Regions from separate parts of the Kitasatospora sp. Xyl93 genome, predicted to be linked through region 2. Evidence: predicted binding sites of a transcription regulator. Region 2 holds the regulator's gene; the other holds the start of a gene.
The links. The regulator HrcA, encoded in region 2, represses chaperone genes, less so after heat shock. The targets are predictions, from matches to a motif close to TTNGCACTCNGNNNNNCNGAGTGCNAA.
Positions count from the first base shown of each region.

Region 1 (3,396 bases), 2.1 Mb from region 2:
TCATCCGCTCCCGCTACGGGATGGAGGACGGCCGCGAGCGCACCCTCACCGAGGTCGGCAAGCAGCACGGCCTCACCCGTGAGCGGATCCGGCAGATCGAGAAGCACGCGCTGGCCGAGCTGAAGAAGATCGCGGACCACGCGGGCTTCGAAGCCGCCTGACGGACCAGCCGGCCCCCTGGCCGAGCCCTCACCCGGGCCCTGGCGCGGAGCGCTCCGCACCGGGGCCCGAGGCGTGCCACGGGCTCTTAGGCTTGAGGGAAGGGACGAACGGACGGAGTGGACAGCGTGAGCGAGCAGGGACGGGAAGAGGACCGGCGCCAGGCGCAGGACCAGGACCGGGCGCAGGAGCCCGGGAAGGCCGCGGCCGCCAAGGCCCGACTGGTCTTCCGGGACCCGTTGGACCAGCAGTCCGGGGACGACACCGACGCGGGCTGGGGCGGTCGCCCCGGAGCGGGGGAGAGCGGTGGACGGGGGCTGGACTGGTACCTGAGCCAGCGCCCGCCGCACCACGGGGACTGACCGCACCACGGGGACTGACCGCACCACGGGGACTGGGGAGCGGGGACCGGGGGCGTGGGGCGCCCGCCGGTCAGCGCAGCGGCGAGACCAGCGCGTCGCGGATCTCGGTCAGCAGCTTGACCTCCTTGGCCTCGAGTTCCGCCGCCTTCTCGACGTCGGTCTTGCGGCGGGCCGCCAGCTTGTTCATGGGCAGGATCAGAACGAAGGAGACGACCGCCGCGGTGATCAGGAACTGGAGCGCGGCGCTGAGCACCGATCCCCAGAGGATGAGGATTCCGGACGTGACCTCACCGGTCGGGCTCGCCTCGCAGGGCCCCTTGAGGCAGGAACTGTAGGACGCGAGGTCCTTCGTCCCGAACACGCCGACGATCGGATTGATCACGCCTTTGACGAAGGCGTTGACGATGTTGGTGAAAGCCGCGCCGATGACCACGGCCACGGCGAGTTCGACGACATTTCCACGCAGCAGGAATTCCTTGAAGCCCCTTCATGTCGCCTCGAACGACGAAGTCGTCCTCCGGTCACGGGTGATCTTCCGCGACCCCGGATTGACAACCCGTCCGGCCCAGCGCGCCGCCCTGGGGCGGCGGCAGCCCGGCCCGTGCGGGCCCCAGCGCGAGCGCCGACGCCACCGCGAGCAGCACCAGGACGGGCACTCCGGCTCGCCGCCGCACGGCGCTGCGCCAGCGGTGCCAGCCACCGCACCCGCGCCGGATCGGCGGGAAGCTCGGCAGCTCCTGTCGGGGCGGCACGGCCGGCGCGGGCAACGGCAGTGGTACGGGCAGGGGGAAGGAGAAGCTCGCGGTCGTCATCGACGCACCTCCGGACTGTCGGCGGACCGGCCCCTCGCGGACCGGATGCCCACACGATGAGCGTTTTCGGCGACGTCGGAAAGCCCTTTCCCCAGGCCTGTGGACAACCCGGCCCTGTGGGCAACTCCGCTCACTCGTGCGGGTGAATTCGACCCGTCCGAGAAGACAAGAGGCAGCAAGACGTGGTAGAGGCGGCACCGCGCCCGCGACAACATGGACACGCCCGTGACAACAGGACACGCCCGCGTCGACAGCACGCGCCCGGGACGACAGCGCGCACCCGCCGGACGACCCCGGACGGAAACGCGGAAAGGCCCGCCGCCCCCGCGTGGAAGCGGGGCCGACGGGCCTTTCCGAGGTCTGCGGTCCGTCCGGGCCGGTGCCCGGCGCCGGGTCAGCCGGCGGCCGGAGCCGGGCTGGACGAGGCCGGGGTCGACGCCGAGGAGCCGGAGCCCGACGACGTCGAGGAGGACGTGGACGCGGCGGACGAGGTCGAGGTGCTCGACGACGATCCGGAGCTCACCGAGCTGCTGGAGGAGGAGCGGCTGTCGGTCCGGTAGAAGCCGGAGCCCTTGAACACGACGCCCACGGCCGAGAAGACCTTGCGGAGCCGTCCCTGGCAGTCGGGGCACGTGGTCAGCGCCTCGTCGGTGAACTTCTGCACCGCCTCCAGGCCGTTGCCGCACTCGGTGCACTGGTACTGGTACGTGGGCACTTGTCTTCCTCCTGGCACTCTCGCCTGATGAGTGCTAACGATGGTCAATGATGCGGCATTCCGCCGGAACAGTCCAGCGACCCCGGTGTGAGATCGGCCCGCAGCGCCCGCCGGTCACCGTCCGCTCAGCCCTCGGCGACACCCGCCAGCTGCATCGGGCGCCCGCTCTCCGCGGTCCGCGCACCGGCGCCCGCCCCGTCCTTCGGCGCGACCAGCAGGTGCCGCAGCGAGAACAGCGCGACCAGCCCCAGCCCGGCGCCGGCCACCGGGACCAGGAAGCCGGTCGAGGGCCCGTGCCCGTCGATCAGCTGGCCCGCCGCCATCGAGCCGACGGCCAGGCCCAGCCCGATGGCGCCGGTCAGCCAGGTGAAGGCCTCCGTCTTGGCGCCGTCCGCGACCAGCGTCTCGACCAGGGTGTAGCCGCTGATCAGGGTCGGCGCGATGGCCAGCCCGCAGACCAGCCCGGCGACGGTCAGCGCGACCAGGTTGGGCATCGCCCACAGCACCGAGCAGCCCAGCACCAGCAGCGCGTAGCTGATCAGCATCCGCTGCTGCACCGGCCGCCGCCAGGCGATCACGCCGTACAGCACGCCGGCCAGCATCGAGCCGCCGGCGAAGATCCCGTACACGGTGCCCCCGGCGTCGTGCTGTCCGACCGAGTCGGCGAAGGCGTTCACCGAGACCTGCATGCCGCCGAAGACCGCGCCGACCCCGAGGAAGGTCCCGGCCAGCAGTCGGACGCCGGGGGAGGCGAGCGCCGAGGCCCGCTTGGTACCGGGCTGCGGCACGATCCGGGCCGGGGCGGTGCCCCGCTGGGCGGCGAAGGCCAGACCGCCGACGAGGGTCAGCGCGGCCTCGGCGACCAGGGCGGTGGCCGGGTTGGCGAGGGCGGCGATGCCGGAGGCCAGGATCGGGCCGATCACGAAGGTGAACTCGTCCGTCACGGACTCGAAGGCGAAGGCGGTGCTCACCCGGGCCGCGGAGTTCTCGGAGGCGCCGTCCGCCGTGAACCGGGCCACCCAGCGGGCCCGGACCATCGCGCCGACCTGCGGCACGCTCGCCCCGGCCGGGACGGCGGCCAGGAACAGGCTCCAGGCGGGCGCGTGGCCGAGCGCGAGCGCGATCAGCGCGCCGACCGAGGCCGCGTGCACCAGGACGGTCGGGACGAGCACCGCGGCCTGGCCGTAGCGGTCGGCGAGCCGCCCGGTCTGCGGCCCGATCAGGGCCTGGGCGACGGCGGCGACCGCGGTGACGGTGCCGGCGGTGCCGTACGAGCCGTGGGTCTGGGTGACGAGCAGCAGGATGCCCATGCTGAGCATCGCGTACGGCAGTCGCGCGACGAGGGCGG
Region 1 is NZ_AP029185.1:4,747,371-4,750,766, forward strand. Features, by position in the region: gene ACZ5GH_RS21305 (sigma-70 family RNA polymerase sigma factor) at 1-161, shown strand, start outside; gene ACZ5GH_RS21310 (hypothetical protein) at 288-521, shown strand; partial or broken gene mscL (large conductance mechanosensitive channel protein MscL) at 592-1,005, opposite strand; gene ACZ5GH_RS21320 (hypothetical protein) at 1,043-1,333, opposite strand; gene ACZ5GH_RS21325 (FmdB family zinc ribbon protein) at 1,728-2,048, opposite strand; gene ACZ5GH_RS21330 (MFS transporter) at 2,174-3,396, opposite strand, start outside.
Region 1: ACZ5GH_RS21325 (FmdB family zinc ribbon protein) is a predicted target of HrcA. The motif match lies at 2,060-2,086, and genes of this name have one in related genera.

Region 2 (3,396 bases):
GAGCTTGCTGGGCGTCTTCACCTCGACGTGCACTATCAGGTCGCCCCGGCCGCCGCCCCGCAGGTGCGTGATGCCCCGGCCGTGCAGCGGGATCGACTGGCCGGACTGGGTGCCGGGCCGGATGTCGACCTCCTCCAGGCCGTCCAGGGTCTGCAGCGGCACCTGGGTGCCGAGCGCGGCCGCCGTCATCGGGATGGTGACGGTGCAGTGCAGGTCGTCCCCGCGCCGCTGGAAGATGTTGTGGGTGGTCTCGGCGATCTCCACGTACAGGTCGCCGGCCGGGCCGCCGCCGGGGCCGACCTCGCCCTCGCCGGCCAGCTGGATCCGGGTGCCGTTGTCGACACCGGCCGGGATCTTGACGGTCAGGGTGCGGCGGGCGCGGACCCGGCCGTCGCCGGCGCACTCCGGGCACGGGGTCGGCACGACGGTGCCGAAGCCCTGGCACTGCGGGCAGGGGCGGGAGGTCATGACCTGGCCCAGGAAGGACCGGGTGACCTGGGAGACCTCGCCCTTGCCACGGCACATGTCACAGGTCTGCGCCGAGGTGCCGGGGGCCGCGCCCTCGCCACTGCAGGTGGTGCAGGTGACGGCGGTGTCGACCTGGAGCTCCTTGGTGGTGCCGAAGGCGGCCTCCTCCAGGGTGATCTCCAGCCGGATCATGGCGTCCTGGCCGCGGCGGGTGCGCGAGCGCGGGCCGCGCTGGCCGGCCGCGGCGCCGAAGAAGGCGTCCATGATGTCGGAGAAGCCGAAGCCGGCCGCACCGGCCCCGAAGCCGCCCGCTCCGCCGCCGCCCGGGGACAGCGGGTCCCCGCCGAGGTCGTAGACCTGGCGCTTCTGCGGATCGGAGAGCACCTCGTAGGCGGCGTTGATCTCCTTGAACCGCTCCTGCGTCTTCGGGTCCGGGTTGACGTCCGGGTGCAGTTCGCGTGCCAGGCGCCGGAACGCCTTCTTGATCTCGTCCTGCCCCGCATCCCGTCGGACGCCGAGTACCGCGTAGTAGTCCGTGGCCACCAAATGCTCCGCTTGTTCCGCCTGTAGTAGTGCTGCGACTGGTCGCCGCCGCCGGATTTCCGGCGACGGCCGCTTGCTAGGACTCGGCCAGGATCTGGCCCACGTACCGCGCCACCGCTCGCACCGCCCCCATTGTGCCCGGATAGTCCATCCGGGTCGGACCGATCACACCCAGTTTCGCCACGCTCTCGTCGCCCGAACCGTAGCCGACCGAGACGATCGACGTGGAAGTCAGCCCCTCGTAGGCGTTCTCCCGCCCGATCCGGACCGTCATCGCGGCGTCCGCGGTCTCACCCAGGAGGCGGAGCAGGACGACCTGCTCCTCCAGGGCCTCCAGCACCGGCTGGATGGAGAGCGGGAAGTCGTGCCCGAAGCGGGTCAGGTTGGCCGTGCCGGCCAGCATGATCCGCTCCTCGTTCTGCTCGGCGAGCGTCTCGAACAGGGTCGCCAGGACCGTGCTGACGGTCGGCCGGTCGGCCTGCTCGAACTGCGCGGGCAGCTCCTCCAGCAGCCCGGGGACCTCCGGGAGGCGCTTGCCGGCGGCTCTCGCGTTGATCCGGGCCCGGAGGTCCGCCAGCACCGTCTCGCCGACCGGGCCCGGGCAGTCGACCATCCGCTGCTCGACCCGGCCGGTGTTGGTGATCAGGACCAGCATCACCTTCGCCGGGGCGAGCGCCACCAGCTCGATGTGCCGGACGGTGGAGCGCGTCAACGACGGGTACTGCACCACCGCGACCTGCCGGGTCAGCTGGGCGAGCAGCCGCACCGTGCGGGCGACCACGTCGTCCAGGTCGACCGCGCCGTCCAGGAAGTGCCGGATGGCCCGGCGCTCGGGGGCGCTCATCGGCTTGATCTCGGCGAGCTTGTCGACGAAGAGGCGGTACCCCTTGTCGGTCGGGATCCGGCCGGCGCTGGTGTGCGGCTGGTGGATGTAACCCTCCTCCTCCAGCGCCGCCATGTCGTTGCGGACGGTCGCCGGCGAGACCCCGAGGTTGTGCCGTTCCACCAGGGCCTTGGAGCCGACCGGCTCCTCGGTGCCCACGTAGTCCTGCACGATCGCGCGGAGCACGGCGAGCTTGCGTTCGTCCAGCTGGCGGACCTCACCGGCCATGGGGCACGCACCTCCGTCTTCGCACGTTGTCCGACTGTGTCCCTCGTTGCTGCGGGCCGCTCCGGAAGGCCCTCGGCCTTGGCACTCTGAACACGCGAGTGCCAAAACCGTACCTGCCAGTGTACGGCCCGGGTCCTACGGCAGGAACGGCCCGACCGGGGTGATCCTCCCCGCAGTTCCGCCCACGGCCCGCGGGGCCCCCGCGGTTCGGTCGTTCCGGCGCCGGGGTGGTGCCGGGAGGCCGTCCGGGTGGCAGCATCGAAGGCGACGGCGAACGGAGGAGCAAGCGATGTCGAGCTCGGGCCAGCACACCCGTTTCGCGCCCGACCGCGGCCTGACCGGCCGCATGGTCGCCACGATGTTCGTGATCGGGCTGCTGTACGTCGGTTTCACGGGCCTGCTGATCGCGCTGATGCGCGGCGCCTGGCCACTGATCGTGCTGATCTCCGGCGGGCTGTTCGTGGCCCAGTTCTGGTTCAGCGACCGGATCACCGAGCGGGCGATGGGCGCCCACCGGGTGTCCCCCGAGGAGTTCCCCCAGCTGCACGGCACCGTCGACCGGCTCTGCGCCCTGGCCGACATGCCCAAGCCCCGGGTGGCGGTCGCCGACAACGACATGCCGAACGCCTTCGCCACCGGCCGCAACCCGGGCAACGCGGTGGTCTGCGTGACCACCGGGCTGCTGCGCCGGCTGGAGCCGGAGGAGCTGGAGGGCGTCCTCGCGCACGAGCTGTCGCACGTCGCCCACCGGGACGTGGCGGTGATGACGATCGCCGGCTTCCTGGGCGTCCTCGCCGGGGCGATGACCCGGATCGCCGTGTACGGCGGGTTCATGGGCGGCGGGCGCAACAACAACGACCAGAACGCGGCCGTCCTGGCGCTGGTCGTCCCGCTGGTGTCGATGGTCGTCTACGCGGTCAGCTTCCTGCTCACCCGGCTGCTGTCCCGCTACCGCGAGCTGGCCGCGGACCGGGCCGCCGCCCAGCTCACCGGCCGGCCCAGCGCGCTGGCCTCCGCGCTCACCAAGGTGACCGGGCAGATCGCGGCCATCCCCGGCAAGGACCTGCGCCAGGCGCAGCCGTACAACGCCTTCTACTTCGCCCCCGCGCTGAGCGCCCGGGAGACCGCCTCGCAGCTGCTGTCCACCCACCCGAGCCTGGAGAAGCGGCTGGCGCAGCTGGCGAGGATCTCCGAGCAGCTCGGCCGCTGACCCCCGAACCCGAGAGGACCGCCGTGGGAATCCTGGACGCCCTGTTCGGCCGCACCAAGCCCGT
Region 2 is NZ_AP029185.1:2,687,509-2,690,904, forward strand. Features, by position in the region: gene dnaJ (molecular chaperone DnaJ) at 1-1,011, opposite strand, end outside; gene hrcA (heat-inducible transcriptional repressor HrcA) at 1,088-2,122, opposite strand; gene htpX (zinc metalloprotease HtpX) at 2,412-3,332, shown strand; gene pspAB (PspA-associated protein PspAB) at 3,356-3,396, shown strand, end outside.